3 regions of the Effusibacillus lacus genome follow, and region 1 is predicted to be linked to each of the others. Evidence: riboswitches for the same ligand, from Rfam matches in the RefSeq annotation. Region 1 holds a riboswitch; each other region holds the start of a gene.
The links. A riboswitch is a leader RNA that binds a small molecule or an ion and turns the genes downstream of it on or off. The one in region 1 is predicted to bind cyclic di-AMP.
Positions count from the first base shown of each region.

Region 2: linked by a shared signal. The riboswitch ahead of EFBL_RS08905 (APC family permease) and the one ahead of EFBL_RS11070 (C40 family peptidase) in region 1 are both predicted to bind cyclic di-AMP.
Region 3: linked by a shared signal. The riboswitch ahead of EFBL_RS00625 (C40 family peptidase) and the one ahead of EFBL_RS11070 (C40 family peptidase) in region 1 are both predicted to bind cyclic di-AMP.

Region 1 is NZ_BDUF01000057.1:105,725-113,382, reverse strand. It holds gene EFBL_RS11075 (S-layer homology domain-containing protein) at 1-2,008, shown strand, start outside; cyclic di-AMP (ydaO/yuaA leader) riboswitch at 2,155-2,285, shown strand; gene EFBL_RS11070 (C40 family peptidase) at 2,286-2,972, shown strand; gene EFBL_RS11065 (hypothetical protein) at 3,142-3,441, shown strand; gene EFBL_RS11060 (S8 family serine peptidase) at 3,504-5,474, opposite strand; gene EFBL_RS11055 (DUF2254 family protein) at 5,624-7,216, shown strand; partial or broken gene EFBL_RS11050 (hypothetical protein) at 7,279-7,658, shown strand, end outside.
Region 2 is NZ_BDUF01000046.1:43,191-47,605, forward strand. It holds partial or broken gene EFBL_RS21170 (carboxyl transferase domain-containing protein) at 1-92, shown strand, start outside; gene EFBL_RS08905 (APC family permease) at 180-2,003, opposite strand; cyclic di-AMP (ydaO/yuaA leader) riboswitch at 2,121-2,248, opposite strand; gene EFBL_RS08910 (HlyD family secretion protein) at 2,489-3,664, shown strand; gene EFBL_RS08915 (ABC transporter ATP-binding protein) at 3,671-4,415, shown strand, end outside.
Region 3 is NZ_BDUF01000003.1:84,357-92,014, reverse strand. It holds gene hemH (ferrochelatase) at 1-549, shown strand, start outside; gene hemG (protoporphyrinogen oxidase) at 555-2,069, shown strand; cyclic di-AMP (ydaO/yuaA leader) riboswitch at 2,411-2,539, shown strand; gene EFBL_RS00625 (C40 family peptidase) at 2,541-3,428, shown strand; gene EFBL_RS00620 (cytochrome c oxidase subunit 2A) at 3,757-3,921, shown strand; gene EFBL_RS00615 (cytochrome c oxidase subunit II) at 3,955-4,422, shown strand; gene EFBL_RS00610 (b(o/a)3-type cytochrome-c oxidase subunit 1) at 4,445-6,094, shown strand; gene EFBL_RS00605 (hypothetical protein) at 6,204-6,401, shown strand; gene EFBL_RS00600 (DUF3054 domain-containing protein) at 6,494-6,868, shown strand; gene EFBL_RS00595 (enoyl-CoA hydratase/isomerase family protein) at 7,096-7,658, shown strand, end outside.

The sequences.
Region 1 (7,658 bases):
GATCAGTCGGGCAGAGCCGTTTCTGACGGTCCATCGTGACACCGAATTGCAAGGAGATATCGTATCGGTAACCGGAAATCAGATGGTTGTCCAGACTTCCGCAGGGCTTCAAACGGTTACTCTCACTTCAGGCACCCTGGTATTCAAGAATGACAGACAGGCGAATGCCGCAAGTCTGGAACCCATGCAACCGGTTCTGGTGATTGGCAAGCCGACTGCAGCCTATATTGAAGTCCTGGACGAGTCTCGACGGGTGGAAAAAGTCAGCGGGACTCTTGTGAAGGTATACAAAGACCTGAAAGCGATTGCGCTGTCCGACAGTTCCAACAACCTGAAAACCTATGAACTGAGTGAACAGGCAACTTATCGTTCTATAGACGGAACTTTAACTTCTTTTGACGGGCTCTCGGAAAACGATACGGTGGAACTGACGATCCTCCGGGGGAAAGTGATTTCCGTTTACCGGTTGGCAGGTGGAACATCGACCACAAACGCGGGAATTATCTATGAGTGGGACCAGGCCAATGGTCTGTTGACCCTGCAAAAGCTGTCCGGCACTCCACAAATCTATCGGATCGGTTCTGCGGTAACGGTCACCTATCCGGACAACCGTACCACGGGACTGAATGACTTGTTCAAAGGCATGGAAGTTGAATTGACAGTTCTGGACAACGTGGTATCTAAGATTCATGTCAAGACGATTGTGGAAGAGGGAACGGTCATATCCCTGTCGTCTGACAAATCGATCCTGACTTATGAAAAGAATGACGGGACACCCAGCGTACGAAAAATCGCGGCGGATGCCACGATCAAGTATGGCAGTGGCGCGACGGCCCTCCTGTCCGATCTGCAGGAAGGCGACAAGATCGTCATTCATATTGCCGATAACGGTATCAAGAGCCTGACAATCAGCAATCGAACCGGGCAATCTGTTGGCGAGCTGTCTGATTTGTATATTGAAGGGACAGTGGTAAGCCTTGACGAGAACGCCAAAACCCTTGTCCTGAAAGACAACAGCGGGGAATTGAAATCTTACGAATACGACACCCTGCCGGAGCTGTATGTCAATGGAGAATCCGACCCGACTCTTGCTGATATCAAGAAGGACATGAAAGCCAAAATTCAGCTTTTCGACGACAAGATTGTCTATATTGAAGTGGACAACCGGATTGAAGGAACGGTTGTGCTGATTGATCCCGACAGACGAATCATGACTCTGGCACTGGATGGCAACACCCAGAAAAATTACTTTGTGGACAGCGACTATGACGTGAACATCAAGGACGAAAGCAGCGCCGACCTGTCTGATCTTGAACGAAACGATTATGTCCGGGTGGAACTGACCGAGACAAACAAGATCAAGGAAATTGATGTAAAAAGAGAACTGGAGTACAAAGTGACCGACGTGTCTACCAGCAGCAAGCGCCTTCGGGTGGAGGACGACGATGGCAACAGCGAAAGCTTGTATATCTATTCCGATGTTCGCTTGACTGTTCCCGGTATCAACAATCCCAAGGTAGATGATGTAAAGGAAGATGACCTGGTCAAAGCCACTTATTTCGGGAATGAACTGAAAGCGGTGGAAGTGCTTCCGGTAACCCGCGGTTTCATCACGAGCATAAACACCGCCAGAAACGAAGTTGCCGTGAAAAAGTTTGACGGTTCCACAACCACCATCACCTTCGGCAGTGAAGATACCGTCAAGGTAAACTCCCAATCCTACAGCCAGATCAACAGCCTGGCGGCGGGTGACCGGATTGAAGTCCGTTTCTCTCTGGGCAACAAGAAGATATTTGACGTCATGCAGAAGCTCGAAGGAACATTTTCTTACGTCAGCGACAGCGACTATCTCTATCTGATCGAAAGCGCAACCAGATACAAACTCGCCGAAAATCCGTACATCCATAAAGCAGATACTGGCTTGACCCTTCGCAATCTTAGCAAATATGACAAGATTGCCATCTATCTGTTGGATGATGTAGTCTACGAAATTGAGAAAACCAATTAATAGAGCGGAAAAACGGTTCCTGACCCGCAGGAACCGTTTTTTAGTAAAAATAGGCTGGAAGACCTACGTTTAGTAAGATAGCAGACTATTGAATTCCGACAGCATTCGTGCTATTTTTTAGAATGTGTGATAGTTTTTAGCATTTAATAGAAATCTTGCCGAATCTGACCATGAGTCAGTACGGGGGACCTGTAATTTGGGGTGAATCACCAAGAGTGTAGGGTACCCTCTTACCCGAACCCGTCAACTAACCTCGGAGGCATCAGGAGGAATCGATTTGAACAGGTTTTGGAAAGCTTTTGTGTTTGCGGGAGCACTTCTGTTTGCATCCGCGACCGTCTCTCATGCTGAAGCTGCGTCCAAGTACGGGGACAAGACACTGGAGAAAGAAGTCGAGGGACAAGAGGTCGCCACCCTGCAGCAGGACTTGCGAATTCTGGGGTACTTCAAATATCCGACCAATACCGGTTACTATGGAGAAATTACGGAAGCTGCCGTAAAAGCCTTCCAAAAAGACAATGCGCTTGAGCAGACAGGCAAGGTCGACCCTGACACCACCGGAAAGAAGATCGCGGAGTTGGCTGCCAAGAAGCTGGAAGAGATCCAGAAAAATTCCGGCGCGTTGCTGGAAACGGCAAAAAGCCTTGTGGGAGTTCCCTACGCCTGGGGAGGAACCACTCCTTCCGGATTTGACTGTTCAGGGTTTGTCAGGTATGTGTTCTCACAAAAAGGAGTCGATCTGGCTCGCACGTCCCATGACATGTACAAGCAAGGGACTGCCGTCACGGATCTGCAGCCGGGAGACCTGGTATTTTTTGCAACGTATGATTCAGGAGCTTCCCATGTAGGAATTTATCTCGGGGACGGACAATTCATATCCTCTACCAGTTCCCATGGGGTGAAGATTGACAGTTTCAGCAGTTCCTACTGGGGTCCTCGCTACTTGGGAGCAAGAAGAATATAGAAGAATATAGCTGTGAGCCAGCCTGTGCAGGCTGGCTTTCTCGTTCCATCGGGCCGGCTCCTGCCGTTAATCAACGTTCCAATTTTTTGAACTGCGTTGAGTCACAGGAAACCTCTTTTTGTCCTGCCACATACACTGCTAGGGAAACTTTCCAGAAGGGGACCGATGCATGTGGACATATGTATGGATTGCCATCATCAGTTGGTTTGTTTCCTACCTCCTCCTTTCGACAGCCCGCTTTTACAATCATTTGCTTGCAGACATCCTGCCGGAATTGGCGGAGGAATACCGGCACACCATTCAGTTTGACATCATCTGTTCAATCCTGGGGAGCCGGATGCTTCGAATTGCGCTTGTGATTCCCATCGCCTTCCTTTGCACCTTTATCATTCTGCCCTATGATCTGGCGAAACTCTGGAATTGGATGGAACTTCAGATTTCCCGTCTCCTGGGGAAGCGGACGTTATGAAAGCCATGGGCTGTACCTGGCAGATGATCTGCCTGAGGGTACAGCCCCCTCCCTTTTGTTCCCTATTTTGTTTGCTCGAAGCCAAAAAGTCTGCGAAACGGCCACCACCAAGGATCCCTTCTGACGGGAGTCCGTCTCCCCTCGGGCGGTGCCATTTCCTGTGACTTTATCTGCGCTTGCCGTACAGCTTCGGTTACATTAATCAATCCCCTTCCGTAATAGGGATCCGGTCCAGACGGCCCTACATCAGTGGCGGTCCGCAAAATGATGTCCCGAACTTGGGCGGACGACAGATCGGGGTTCATGGAGCGGATCAGTCCGGCCAGTCCGGCTACATGAGGGGAGGCCATTGAGGTTCCCGACATCGCTGCGTACCGATAATCCGGGAACGTGCTGGCAATAGACACCCCCGGCGCGGCGACTCCGGCATGAGAACCGTAATTGGAGAAGGTTGCACGTTTTGTATCCTGATCCACAGCTGTAACCGCCAGAACTTCCGGGTAGGCGGCAGGGTAGCTGGGCTGGTCGGTGTCGTCATTGCCCATGGCGGCCACCACCAGCGCATCCTTGGATACGGCGTACTGAATCGCTTGATGCAGATAGCGCGAGTCCTCATATTCACCAAGCGACAGATTGATCACTTTGGCTCCATGATCGGCTGCCCACCGGACTCCGTCCGCAATGTCAAAGACGGTGCCTGTTCCCTCGGCGTCCAGTGCCTTGACGGGCATTACCCTCGAATTCCAGTTCATTCCGGCTACGCCCTCGACGTTATTGGTTCGGGCAATGATCACACCTGCCACATGGGTGCCGTGCCCATTGTCATCGACCGGCCGGTTGTCGTCTGCGATCATGTTGTGACCTTCCACCAATTGACCGGCAAACTCCGGATGATCCAGATCAATTCCCGTATCTACAACCGCTATGATAGTGCTGGGAATGCCCGTTGTAGCCTGCCAGGCATTTTCAATCTTGATTTGCGGGAAATTCCACTGATACTTTTGGTACAGCCGGTCATTTGGCAGTTCGTTCTGCCTGAGAATCCTGTTAGGTTCGACCATCCGAACGCCCATTTTCTGAAAATAGGCTATCAGCTGATCCGTCGACTTGGTGTTTGAACGAAAAACAAAGGTAGGCATGGTATTTCGCCTTACAATAACACCATCGATCTCCTTCTGGATTCTTGATAAAGTTGCCGCATCCGGTTCTCTGTCAAATTGGACAACCACTTCGTTTCGTTTGGAGATGGTCCTGATGTCTTCCGATTTGGATCGCACCTGAACCGACGAGGTATTCCATTTGGTGCCGTCCACCGCCTGAGTAACAGGTTGTCCGGATGAGGAATGGGATTTCTCCGGATGAAACAGGATCCGGTCGCCATCCTGTGTATTCAGTTGGGTAATCGTACCCATTTGGTTGTCCACCTGATCCGCTACAGAACGGAGAAAGCCCATTTGCACCTCCGCGGCCAGGACGGAAGCGATTTGTGAACCGTTCAGAACCGGAACGGCAAGTGACATCAGCAGCTGGTCTTTGCCGCCATGCCCTTCGTAAAGATCGGATACATAGAACTGTCCAGACTTCTTGAGGCCGTTTACGCTTTCTTTCAGATACTGCGGCTTTGCCGCTGAGCCATGGGAAAATGTTTGTCCGTCGGCGGTCTGCAGCATCATGGCGCGAAATTGAGGGTGTTCCTTCATGGCATTTCGGATGAGCTGCTGCTTTTGGTTTTGATCTGCAGCATGTTCCAATTGGTTGGCCAGGTGTTGCAGGGCAAACCGGCAGTCCCTCACACACAAAGCGGTGGTAATCGCCATATCCTGGGCCGCGATCTGGGCCCGGCTTTGGGGACCGGTCACCTGTGCCCGTATGTCCCTGTTTTTGTTGTTCATGATCCGGGGATTCTGTGAGCCCGGATCGCTGCTGATCCGCTGCTGATTCTGGAGCGGCTGGTTGAAAGGACGCGAGCCAAAAACTGCAGTCATCGTGAGCAGAAGCGCCGCGACGACTCCTCCCAAAACATATCGTCTCATCAAATTCCTCCTTGACGTAAACGCGAATATAACCGATTCCCGTATCTTATTCTGTCACTGGAAGAGGAAAGCAAATCGTTAAATTTTTCTTGTCGGGGGGGCACATACTAGAACGAGCACTGAACTAGGGGGAAACGGGGAGGTCCTTGATGGCGCTGCATCTGTTTTTTTCCTGGCTGCTGACCGGGGCTGTTTTCGTATTCACACCCCCTGTGTTTGACGGGGATGCGGAGACAGCCCGGAACTACCTGAACACCATCGCAACAATACTGGCCACAATTTTCACCCTGTCCATATCGATTGTCATGGTGGCCATTCAGATGACCGCAAGCAAGTACACACACAGAATTCTGGATTTCTATGTGCGGTTTCCTTATAACATTTCCCTGTTCTCCTTTTATCTGCTGACTATCTTTCATGCCATCTACATGCTTTCCAAGATGCGCGAACTGGACAACGGGCTTGTGTCCAAGCAGATGGACAAATGGATCAGCGCGGATCTTGTGATGCTGATTGTCGGTTTTGTATGGCTGTTGGTTTACATGTACGCGGTTATGAAGCTGATGAAGCCCGAGACCATTATCGGCAAAATTGAAAAAGAGTATCTGATCTCCTATAACAGGGGGGAGTACCAGGAAGCGTTAAGCAAAATTGAACAGATTGCGGACATTGGCAAACGGGCGGTCAATGACATGGACACGATGACAGCGGTCCGATGCGTCAAAAACATTGCCGATATGCTGCACAATACCCGTCTGCCGACAGCCGAGCAGGACAAGGTTTTGTGGTACCACAAACGGATTGTGGAACAGCTGCAGGGATTGGCCAGCATCTCTTTCAGCCAGCGGGAGACAGTCGTTTCCGGGGCCATTCTGCGAGAAATGTTCGAAATGGGGATCAAGTATGTGGAAAGCGGCTCACTCAAAGCGGCGGGAGTTATCGTGGAGGGCTACACTATGATTGTAATCAACAGTCTGGCGGGGCAGCAGCAGTTGAATATGATTGCAACTGTGGTAAGCCACATCTATGATATCTGTTGTGAGGTGGTCAGGAAGGGAACTGACAAGGAAGCGGTTCACGGGTTCGTGATTTCGGCCTTTCACAACCTGCAGGAAATTGGCAGACAGGTTATAAAGAGCGAACTGCACGGACATTCTTTTGTCGCCCGGCATGTGGTCTCCAATGCATTTGGCCGCTTGCTGGCTGCGATTATCGAAAAGGACGGGCCGATTTTTCCGCATCCGCTGATATATGAACTGTTCTACGAATATGTAAAACTCACCAAGATTTTGTTTGACAGCGGGGATTTGAAAGATGTCCTGACGATCACCACCTGGATGCGGGAAGAGATGCTTCCGAACATGGGCGACCGGGGTGTAATTCACCCTTATCTGTATCTGTTCATGCTGTTGTCTTCCACTGCCCTTTATTTGCAGCGAAAGCCGGTCGTCACCGTGCTGATTCGCGCAATCGGGAAATACTTTGAACCGGATGCCGAGCTGCTGGATCAAATGAATGCAAACCGGCTGGATATTCGCCATTTGTATGATTATCAGGAACCGGAGCGGTATTTGACAGAAGTCTTCCTGCTATGGGAAGGGTATTACCGCTATGCCCGGAAGTTCCCTGAAGGACCGAAGCATGCGCTGGATGTGGCGTCCCGGTTGCTGAAAAATCAAGGGGAGTGGATCGATCTGTTTGATGGTCTTTCCCCTGGTGATTTTTTGCCCACTGAAACCTGATCGTGGTGGAATCAACCTCCTTCTGCCAGACATAGACTTGTCTATAGGGAAGGGGGGCTTGTATGCGCAAAAATTACCGGCAGGGAATGCGGGTGCTGGTTCTGGTGCTCTTGCTGTTGGTTCATCATACTCTGCTGACGGTCGTGCAGAATGTACTTCCGTTTCCGAAAACCTTCGCCCGGGAAAAAACAGTGGGCACAAGCTACGGTTCTTTGCCTCCTGTTACGATATCCGATGGACAGTTTGCTTTCTTTGACGGACAGTCGATCCTTGTGATGCAAGCGGGGGGTTCCGATCCAGCACAAAAACAACGAATTCCCATCCCCGACCCAACGTTTCGGCAAGCGACCGATTTTTTCCTGACGGATGAGATAGGAATGTGGATTGCTGACAACAATCTCATTCTCGCCCAACGAAACGGCACCGTATGGGGAAAGCCGCA
Region 2 (4,415 bases), on a different contig from region 1:
CCCTGCGGGATGAGCTGATCAAACGGTTTGAGGCGTATTCTTCCAAGTATCTGGTGTTCTCCGAACGAAAACATCCGGTTTATCCGGTGTAGTAATTGGGCAACTGGCCATGCACGAAAACAGGTCACTTGATGGACCTCGGCTCCTGTAGTGACCTGTTTTCAATGATTTATGGGAAATTAGTGGTGCAAGTGAAACGGTATGGTTGATACAACCACATCTTTTCGATAAATCAGTACGGCTTTGAGTAACAATGCCGTTTGGTTGTGCAATAATGCATGCCACCATTTCTTGACGATGAATTGTGGGACAAGTACCGTAATAAACTCATCCTCTTCTTTTTCTTTTTCAAGAGTATCAATGTACTTTAAAAGCGGCGAAATCAAGGTCCGGTAAGGGGAACGCAAAATAATTAATGGGACGTTCGGGTTCCATTTCTCCCACTTTTCCCGCATTTGTGCTGCATGTTCGTCGTCAAAATCGACTGTTACGACCACAACATCATCCGAAATGCCTTTTGCATACGCAATCGATTGAGCTACCACTTTACTGATTCCGGAGATCGGGATAATCACTTTCGTCTTGACTTTCTTCGGAAGCGAGTGCAGATCTACGCGTAATTCCTTGCCAATTTCGTCATAATGGTTTCGGATCAGATAAAACATCCAAACCAACAAGGGTATGGCAAACGCGACCATCCACGCCCCTTCGCTAAATTTGGAAACAAGCGTGATCAGCGTAACCAGTCCGGTAATTACTGTTCCGAGCCCGGTCACCGCAATACGGAATAGTCTCTTGCTTTTCTCGTTCAGGAATCTTTTTACCAATCCCCATTGAGCAATGGTAAAGGACAGGAAGACACCTACCGCATATAAAGGAATCAAGCCGTGCGTGTCGCCATTAAAACTTATAATAAGCAGAATGGACAGCACACTTAACAATACGATCCCGTTTGAAAACACAAGACGATCGCCTCGCATGGCCAAATTACGAGGAAGGAATCGGTCTTGGGCAATGATGGAAGTTAACTGTGGAAATCCGGTAAAACTGGTATTGGCGGCCAAAAACAGAATGAGCATTGTCGCCACTTGAATGAGGTAATAAAGTGGCCCCCGTCCAAATACGTGCTCCGCAATTTGGGATACAACGGTCTCATGTTCTTTTGGGGCTATACCGAAAGCATATGCCAGCAGCGTAATTCCAAAAAACATCGCCCCAAGCAAAAGAGACATCCACATCATGGTGATGGCCGCATTGCGAGGAGCCGGAGAACGAAAAGACGGGACACCGTTGCTGATCGCTTCAACTCCTGTCAAAGCGGAACATCCTGAAGAAAACGCGCGGAGCAACAATAAAGCGCCTGTCCATGTAACTATGTCGCCGATCTGGTTTGCAGCCTGGACTTCATAACCATGCCAGCCCTCTTTCCAGATTTGGGTCCCTCCTACACCGATCATAACCAAGATCGAAAAAATAAAGAGGTAGGTGGGGTAAGCGAATACTGTGGCCGATTCACGGATTCCCCGCAAGTTCAAGAGCATAAGGGTGAGCACCAGAAAAACAGCAAGCTCCACTTTCCATGGAATCAACACGGGAAAGGCGGATATCAGCGCTGCTACACCGGAACTAATGCTGACGGCAACTGTCAAAACATAGTCGATCATCAATGCCGCACCAGCCATTAGACTTGAAGGTATATTCAAGTGCTCCCTGGCAACGACATACGCTCCCCCGCCTGAGGGGAAGGTATGAACGATTTGACGGTATGAAAGGGTAACGACAAGCAACAATACCAAAATGCTGATCGCAATTGGGATGGAATAAACATAAGCACTGATCCCGATGATGGACAGCACGAGTAAAATCTCTTCCGTAGCGTAGGCCACCGATGAAAGAGCGTCTGAAGAGAAGATAGCCAACGCTTTCCATTTGGGCAATTTTTCATGGGTCAATTGCCGGGTACGTAATGGCGAGCCGATTAGTAAGCGTTTAATCTGATCAATTGTCATAATGGGTACTGACCTTCCTTCGGATTTCGTTTATTTGGAAAACAAGGAACAAAAAAAACCACAAAGGTAGTATTTCCCTTGTAGTCATAGGCATGACAAACTCAAGTTGATTCCTCCTCTCCAGCTACGCTTACGGGGTTAGCTGACGGATTCGGGCAGTGGAGTTGCCCTACGCAGTTTCTGCGATTCACCCCAAAAAATGTGGTTCCCCCGCTCTTTCGACTCAGCGTAATACGATATGAAAATCTTCCCTGAACATAATTCCAGATCCGATAAATTGCAATTGCCAAAAAACACGATGAAAACGGATACAAGCCTGTTTTGATTATTCCTTAACTTGAAAATGAAAGCTCACGCAAAAAAGGAAGTTCCGTTTAAAATATTTCAGAAACTCCCCCTTGACGGGAGACTCAAACAAGAGTAGGTTAAAATTGCAAAGTGAGTGATTACTCACTTTTGTGCGAGAGGAGGATGTCTGGATGAGAACCAAAATCATGAAAGCCACGGCAGTGTTCTTGCTGTTAGTCACGACAGGCTGTTCGGAGGAGCAGACTTTTGCGGGAACGATTGAAGGCAGGGAAATTCCGGTGGTGGCCCAGGTGTCCGGAACGATCGTGGCTCTGGACAAGGAAGAGGGAGATGCGATTACCACCGATACCATCCTCGCGAAAGTTGACGACAAGATCTTAAACTGGCAGGTGAAAGAAGCGGAAGCGGCCCGGGACGCTGCCCTGGCAAGACTTGAAGAAGCCCAGGCGGGGACCCGCAACCAGCAGATTCAGCAGGCGGTGGCTTCCATCAACCAGTTTGACGCACTGGCAAGCCAGTCCAAAGCCCGAATGAAACAGGCCAGTGCCACTTTGCAGCAGATGCAGGCACAAGTTGCGCAGCTCAAGAGCCAATTGGACGGGGCCCGGGAAACATTGGCCTATCAGGAGAAGCAGTTCAAGAACGCGGAGACGTTATATGCCGCCAAGGCCATATCGGAAAGAGAGTGGGATACCCAGAAAGAACTGCTGAATCAGGCAAAGACCCGTGTGAATCAGTTGGAAGCCCAATACCAGGCAGGCCTGGCGCAGATTGATGCGGTCAACGGCGAGGTGGCGGCGGCGCAGGCGCAGGTGCAGGCAGCGTCCGCTCAGCAAAAGTCGGCAAGAGCGCAATTGTCCCTCCTGGAAGAGGGCTCAACCGCATACACGATCCGGAATCTGTTGGCCCAGAAAGACCAGGCGCAGGCAAGGCTCGAACAAGTCAAAGAACAACTGGAAAAATCGGACGTTCGCTCCCCCATCAAAGGGATCATCCTGCGCAGGCATGTGGAATTGGGGGAAATGGTGAAGCCGGGCACTCTGCTGTTTACCGTGTTGGACCCCACCAATCTTGAGGTCACGATGTACGTTCCGGAGGCTGACCTGAATCTGGTTCAGGTGGGCAAGGAAGTGACCGTGCAGGTGGATGCCTATCCGGACAAATCCTTTGCCGGGAAGATCGTGCGAATCAGTGAGAAAGCGGAGTTTACCCCAAAGAATGTGCAAACCACCAAGGAACGGACGAAAATGGTGTTTGCGGTGACCGTCCGGTTAAGTGAAGGAATGGGGGAACTAAAGCCCGGAATGCCGGCTGATATCCGCGTGTCCTCTGCCGATGGGAGGTAACCCGGCATGGAATATGCGATCAGCTGCGAGGGATTGACGAAAGACTTCGGGAATCGGCGTGCTGTCGACAATGTGACCATCTCCATTCCGAAAGGGAGCATCTATGGGTTCTTAGGGCCGAACGGCTCGGGCAAATCGACCACCATCCGGATGCTCTGCGGATTGATGACACCCACATCGGGAAGCGGGCAGGTTCTGGGCTTTGACATTGTCAAAGACTCCGAATCCATCAAACAGCGAATCGGGTATATGTCGCAGAAGTTCAGCTTGTACGAAGATCTTACGGTGAAGGAAAACCTTGATTTTTACGCGGGGATCTATGGGCTCTCACCGAAAGAAGCAGCCGTCCGCATCCAAGAGTTAATCGAGCTGGCAGATCTGGCGGGTCGGGAGAAACAACTGTCCGGTACGCTGTCTGGCGGCTGGAAGCAGCGTTTGGCACTCTGCTGTGCCCTGCTGCACAAACCGGAGCTGCTCATCCTTGATGAACCGACTGCGGGCGTGGACCCCGTTTCCCGCCGTGTCTTCTGGGATATCATCCATGGGATGGCGCGACAGGGGATTACCGTGCTGGTCAGCACCCATTATATGGATGAAGCGGCCACTTGCGATCAGATCGGGTTTATTTTTTTCGGGAGGCTGCTGGCGGTTGGCACACCGCAGGAATTGATGCAGGGACTCGGCAAGGACAATCTGGATGATGTGTTTATCCACTTTGTCCGGGAAGAGGAAGCGAAAGGCAGGGAACGGG
Region 3 (7,658 bases), on a different contig from region 1:
GCGGAAAAAGGGGTTGAGCAGTACGGCGGACCCCGGATTCACTATGTACGTCAATGGCATCTGCAGCCACTGTATCTCGATGCCATGGAAAGGCGTTTGCGGGATGCACTGTCCCATTTTTCAGAAGCGGAAAGACCCGGGGTCAAAGTGCTTTTCACAGCCCACAGCTTGCCGGAACGAATCCTCAAGATGAATGACCCATACCCGGATCAGATCAGGGAATCGGCAGCAGCCATCGCGCAGCGGGCCGGACATTCCAACTGGGGAACTGCATGGCAGAGCGCAGGACGGACCCCGGAACCCTGGTTGGGTCCCGATATCCTGGATGTCTTACGGGAACTGGCAGAACAGGGAACAGACAATGTGGTGATATGTCCATTTGGATTTGTAGCAGATCATTTAGAGGTTCTGTACGACATTGACATCGAAGCCCAGGCCTTAGCGAAAGAGGTGGGAATCAAACTCGTGCGGACCGCCATGCTCAATGCAGACGAGGACTTCCTGCGGGCACTGGCAACTGTGGTGCGACAACATGCAGCAAAGGAATGATCGACATGACTGACAAAACGGTCATCGTGATCGGCGGCGGGATCACCGGTCTGACCACCGCTTATTATTTGCAAAAGCAAGCCCGTGAAAAGGGGATCCCTTTGCGGGTTCTTCTGTTTGAGAGGGACAACCGGCTCGGGGGCAAAATCTCGACAGAGATCCATGAAGGTTTTGTGATGGAGAAGGGGCCGGATGCTCTGTTGGCCCGCAAGGTGGCGGCATTGAACCTGTGCCGTGACCTGGGACTGACCGGTGATATTGTGGGGACGAATCCAAACAACAAAAAGACATACATTCTGCATGAGGGAAAACTGCATCGGATACCGGCGGGGCTCAACGTTGGAATCCCTACCCAGTTCGTTCCGTTTGCCACAACCGGGCTGCTTACGATATCAGGCAAAATCCGTGCAGCCATGGATCTGCTGATCCCCCGCAGCAAACCTTCCGGCGATCAATCGCTGGGAGGTTTTCTGGCCCGCAGGCTGGGGGATGAAGTGGTGGACCAGATGGCGGAACCGCTGCTGGCCGGCATCTATGCAGGCAGTACCCGGAATCTGAGCTTGCGTGCCACCTATCCGCAGTTTGAACAGATGGAGAAAAAATACGGCAGTTTGATTCTCGGCATGCTGGCCCAGGCAAAGCAGGCGAAAGCGGGCAGTGCCCCGGCGAAATCCGTTCCGCAACCGAAATCGGAAGAAGGCATAGCACCCTCTTCCTCCGGAACCGGTTCTCCCGATCGAAAGCCGCTGGTTACTACGATGTTTTTCGGGCTGCGCGGCGGCCTGGTGCAAATGGTCAACAAACTGGCGGATGAGATTGGCCGTGGATTGATCCATACTTCGACCGCGGTTCGCGAGATTAAAAAAGAAACGGATGAGGCTGCTGGCGGTACTGCATTGTATCGAGTCGTGACGGAGAACGGGGAAACGTTTCAGGCGGATGCGGTGATTGTGACCACTCCGGCTTACGATGCTGCCAGGGTTTTGCCCCAGTCGTTTCCGTCTTTGGTACTGTTGGAGAAGATCCCTTATGTTTCCGTCGGCAACGTCCTGTTGGCGTTTCATGCCGCCGACGTTCCGTATCCGCTTGATGGTACCGGGTTTGTGGTTCCCAAGAAAGAAGGCCGGAACATAACGGCCTGTACCTGGATTTCTTCCAAGTGGATGCATACCGCCCCGCCGGACAAAGTTCTGATGCGTTGTTATGTAGGCCGTGCGGGAGACGAAGATATCGTCGACGAACCGGATGAATCGATTCTGGAGAAGGTGAAGCGGGATCTGAAAGATTCGATGGGCATTGAAGCGGAACCGATTTTTGTGAGGATTACCCGCTGGCGAAAGGCAATGCCGCAGTATACGGTGGGTCATCTTGAACGGTTGGCCGCTTTCGAGAAGGAAGTTGCCAAAGAATACCCTGGCCTTTTTTTCACAGGCGCTGCCTACAAGGGACTCGGTGTGCCCGATTGCATTCAACAGGGGAAAGACACGGCGGAAACCGCTTTGGGGTATTTAATGCAATAAAAGTTTACATAATGCATCTATTGTGGAAATAAGGCTGAGTGTCAGCCTTATTTTTTATTTTTTGTTTGTCGCTTCAGAAATAGAGCTGATTTTCAGTCTTATTCAGGGGATTCTCAAGGTGAGTAAACCAGAAGTAGCATATAGGGCTGAAAAACAGTCCTATTTCTGGGAGTACCTTTGAATCCTCAAAAATAAGCCTGGAATACAGTGCTATTTTTGCTTACCTTTTGCAGGTGGCATCTAACTGAAGGCAGGGAATGAGTGGAGGGAGCGGCCGTTACCATAAATTGGATTGTCGTCAACGGTAGGAAAGAAGGGGTTGTTCTCGAATATCTGTAAAGCGACAAATAAGGCCGAATCCGACCCAGTCGGTACGGGGGATCATTTTTATGGGGTGAATTGCTTAGCTGGCATAGGGTACCTCTACCCGAACCCGTCAACTAACCTCGGAGGCTAAAGGAGGAACAGCTTGTGAATGCATCTTTGAAAATCCTCACGATTGCAGGGACCGTATCCGCTTTGACTTTCCTGTCTTCATCGGCGGAAGCGGCCGGTTCGACTTCCTCTCAACCGGACTACAACGTTCACATCCAAGTGGATGACCAGCTTGTCCAATTTCCCGACGCGCAGCCGTTTATTGACGAACACCAACGAACCCAGGTTCCGGTTCGTTTCATATCGGAAAAGTTGGGATACAAGGTTGATTGGGTTGAGGAAGGCGAAGAAATTAAAGTGACCCTGAAGAACAACGACATGGAGGTTGTCTTGCGGACGGGAGATGACCGTGCGAAGGTCAACGGAAAAACAGTGCGGCTCGATACAGATGCGGTATTGCTGCAGAACAGAACCTATGTGCCGCTTCGCTTTGTCTCAGAGACTGCTGGCATGAAAGTCAACTGGGACTCGAATACGGCGACTGCCCTGATTATTACGGGCAAACAGGGAAATACCCCGATTGCGCCCGTACTTGCCTCCCGTTCCGGCTTTCAGACAAAGCAAACCGCCGCTGTCTCCAGTGTCGTGGACATTGCAAAGAAATATGTAGGGGTTCCTTATGCTTGGGGCGGGACAAGCCCCAAGGGGTTCGATTGTTCGGGATTCGTAAACTATGTGTTTGCCCAAAACGGTGTTCAATTGCCTCGAACAGCTGCTGAGATCTATAAGCTGGGCACTCCTGTCACAGAGCTCCAACCTGGGGATCTGGTGTTTCATACCACCTATGCTCCTGGCGCTTCCCATGTGGGCATTTACGTAGGAGATAACCAGTTTATCTCGGCAACAAGCTCTTCCGGAGTCAAAATTGTACCGTTGAATAATCCATATTGGGGCCCACGATATATAGGAGCTAAACGTCTCTAACCGCATATCCGACATATTGAAACAGCAAACTTCATTCATCTTCAAACCGCCTGACCGAATCAGGCGGTTTTTTTGCGCCCTAACTTCCTGAATATGCTTCGAGAGAAGCTTTTTTAACGTTTTGTGTCTGCCTCTAATTATTCAACAAATTTCCATAATTGCTTTGAAATCTTGATTTTACAGGTTTTTTTTCGTATCAGGGAATTCCCCTATGGTTTTTTCAGGGAACTCCCCTATACCGCAATAATAATTCTAAACCTATACTCGAATTAAAGTTATATAAATTTGTTTGACAAATATTTGAACGGATAAGAGGGGAGGAAAAGACATGAGCGAAACCACACCGCGCATCACGAACCCGACTTCACCACAGTCCGGCACGGAGGAAAAAGAACCTTCGCTGAAAGGCACTTTTGCTTCGGTGATGCTGTTGGGCACTTTTATCGCACTGAGTTGGCTTGGTGTGTTCTTTCTTTTTCTGAGTCGGAATTAAAAACAGCCCAAGGAGTGGAAAGGAGGTTCCGGCATGCACATTCATCGCTATGAAAAGTATTGGTTGATGTTTGGCGGCGGAATAATTATTGCATTTATTGTTGCTCTTTTTGTTAACGCGTTTGCAATGGGAATGACTCCACCAAGTGATCTTCAAAGGGTAGATCCTAAAAAGGTGGAACAAACCGCTCCCTTCGACAAACCAGGTCTCAAACAGGTTGGACCCAATGAATATGAAGCTGTGATGGTTTCGTTTGCTTTCGGGTATAACCCCAATCAAATCGAAGTTCCGGTTGGATCGAAAGTAACTTTTATCAGCACCAGTAAAGACGTAGTGCATGGTTTTCAAATTCCTGGAACAAACGTCAACATGATGGTTGTACCGGGTCATGTCAACAAAGTTACCCATACGTTTGACAAGCCGGGCGAGTACTTGATCCTGTGTAACGAGTACTGCGGTGCGGCTCACCACATGATGATGGCAAAAGTTATCGTAAAGTAAGGGGAAAGGAGTGACACCACAAATGACACAAGAAGTAAGAGTGGACCAAAAAGCGGCGAAGCTGAGCCTTTCCTATATCTTGGTTGCATTTATCGGATTCGGTATTGCAGCGATTGCGGGATTGCTTCAGGGCTTGGATCGAGCTCAATTGATTACACTGCCCACCTGGCTTAACTATTATCAGATCTTGACCGCCCATGGTGTATTGATGGGTCTGGTGTTCACCACATTCTTTATCGAAGGTTTTCTGTTCTCTGGTATTGCAAGGGTTCAAAACGGCAAACTGACTCCGCTTGGATTAAAGCTTGGCTGGGTTGGTTTCTGGGTGATGTTGATTGGCACCGTAATGGGAGTCATTACCGTTCTTATGAATGATGCTTCCGTTCTGTTTACGTTCTATGCACCGATGAAAGCGTCGCCCTTCTTCTATATTGGAGCCGCACTGATAGTTGTGGGAAGCTGGATCGGCGGCTGGGGCATGTTTGCCGAATATCGCAACTGGAAACGGAATAACCCTGGCAAGTTTTCACCCCTTTTCCTCTTTACCGCAGTGGCAACCATGACATTGTGGCAAATTTGTACCCTTGGGGTTGCGGCTGAAGTGTTGTTCCAGTTGATTCCCTGGTCCTTGGGTATGGTAGACACCGTGAATGTCCTTCTCAGTCGCACGCTGTTGTGGTTCTTCGGACATCCGTTGGTGTACTTCTGGTTGATGCCGGCTTACATGACCTGGTATCTGATCATGCCAAAAATTATCGGCGGGAAAGTATTCAGTGATTCCATTACCCGTCTGGTGTTCGTCATCTTTGTTCTTTTGTCCACTCCGATCGGGTTCCACCATCAATTGATGGAACCGGGTATTGATCCGAAATGGAAGTTCCTGCATGTTGCGTTGACATTGTCCATTGCGATTCCTTCGCTGATTACTGCATTCACAATGTTTGCCACTTTTGAGCTGGCAGGACGTGCGAAAGGTGCCACCGGGCTGTTCGGCTGGTTCCGCAAGCTGCCTTGGAAGGACGCCCGTTTCTTCTCCCTGTTCCTGGCTATGCTTTGGTTTATTCCTGCCGGTGCGGGCGGTATCATTAACGCAAGTAACCAGTTAAACCAAGTGGTTCACAATACCATCTGGGTAACCGGTCACTTCCATCTCACCATAGGTACTGCGGTTGCATTGACTTTCTTCTGTGTAAGCTATTGGTTGATTCCGCACCTGACTGGCCGGAAGATGACCCGGACAACCAACGAGCTGGGCAGACTGCAAGCGGTTCTCTGGTCGATCGGTATGATCTTCATGTCCGGTTCAATGCATACCCTTGGTTTGTTGGGCGGACCGCGCCGTACTGCCGGTACCACTTACATGAATGATCCGACAGCTCTCAGTTGGATTCCTTTTCATAAACTCGCGGCTCTTGGCGGTGCGTTCCTGTTCTTTGCAGCCATGCTGCAGGTAGGTCTTGTGCTCTATCTTGCATTCAAAGCTCCGAAAGGTGAACAGGAATATCCGATGGGCGACGTTGCAGAAGATGCAGCCGAAACTCCGCGTATCCTCGAGCGTTGGCCGGTTTGGATCTCGGTTGCAGTTATCTTGATCCTGGTGGCATACGGATATCCGATTGCCGATATGATTCAGAATCCGCCACCTGGCGCACCGGGTGTAAGAACCTGGTAAACAGTTTTAAAGAAACGGCATGCTCAAAGGGCATGCCGTTTTTTGCATGGGGTGCTCCGAACATGGGAAAACTGGGAAAGTCGTACAGGTCTACAGTTCGGAGGTTAAGATGAATACGTTCTGGAACTTTATTGACACAATCAAGTTGGGCGTATGGCTGGTTCTGATTTTCTTGTTTCACATGCTCCTGTATCTGGCACTGGGCACCGATGCCTGGTTTGTCACAACACTGCTGGCCACTGCCACTTACGCTGTGGCAATCCTTTTGCTAAAAGCGATTGCAAAACGAAGAAGGCAAGAAATTTAAAATTTCCACCCAATTGCCGGGTGGATGTTTTTTTATGGTACAATGGTTTGCGGATTTAAAATTATTCCAACCAGGGAATGGGGGATTTTTACATGGTGTGGCTGCTGCTTGCTGGGGACATTCTGATGCTGATTTTGTTTGCTTTAATGGGTCAATCGGAACATAAGACGTATACGACGTTTCAAGGCACTTTGGAGACAGCGGCTCCATTCGTCATTGCCTGGCTGATTGTGGGACTGGTCCTGGGACTTTACAAATTGCAGCACTACCGCAGTTTTGCCAGCATGTTCAAACGAACGCTGATTGTATGGATCTTGGCCATTCCGTTTGGGATGATGCTCCGCAACCTGTACCTGAACTCTGCGCTAAAAATTCCATTCCTGATTGTGGCCTTGGTATCTACACTGATTTTGTTATCCATCTGGCGCATCATTTTTGTGTGGATCTACAATCGACGCAATGCCTAGGTAAGAGGCGCCCCAACAGGGGCGCTTTAAATGTGTATCCGTGAGAAGGGTTTTGTAAGGCAAACAGAGAAATAGTGGGCGGGAGCGGTAGAGCAGGGCTTTAGGCCGGAGATGCGAAGAAGCGGAACCGCATCGAAGCGGAAGACAGAAAATTGGGAACAGAAATAAAGTCAGTCGCGGCAGTTGATTGAAAACGGGTTGGCATTATTTGGAGGAGGAGATACAAAATGTACAAAACGATCTTGTTTGAGAAATCGAATCAGATGGCGATTATTGCTTTAAATCGCCCGGAAGTGATGAACGCGTTCAATGTGGAGATGCATGAAGAGGTTTATGACGCATTGAACAAGGCGGCGGAAGACGTAGATGTGCGCTGCATTGTCTTTCGCGGGAACGGAAAGGGCTTTAGCTCCGGGGCCGATCTGAAGAGCATCAGCAGGGAAGATGTGGCTTCTCTTGATCATGGCACCTATTTGAAGAATACTTACAACCGCTTGCTTCTCCGAATGGCGGAGATTGAGAAACCGATCATTGGGGCACTGCATGGCCCGGTGTTCGGTGCAGGACTTGGGGTAGCCCTGGCATGTGATTTGCGGATAGCGGCCGCAAGTTCTTCCTACTCCATGGCATTTATCAAGATTGGCCTGATCCCCGACGCGGGTAGCCATTTCTTCCTGCCGAGGATCGTGGGACTGAGCAGGGCAATGGAACTTGCCATGCTGGGAGATACCCTTACATCCGAAGAAGCTCTGCGGTTAGGCCTTGTTAACAAAGTGGTGCCGGATGAAGA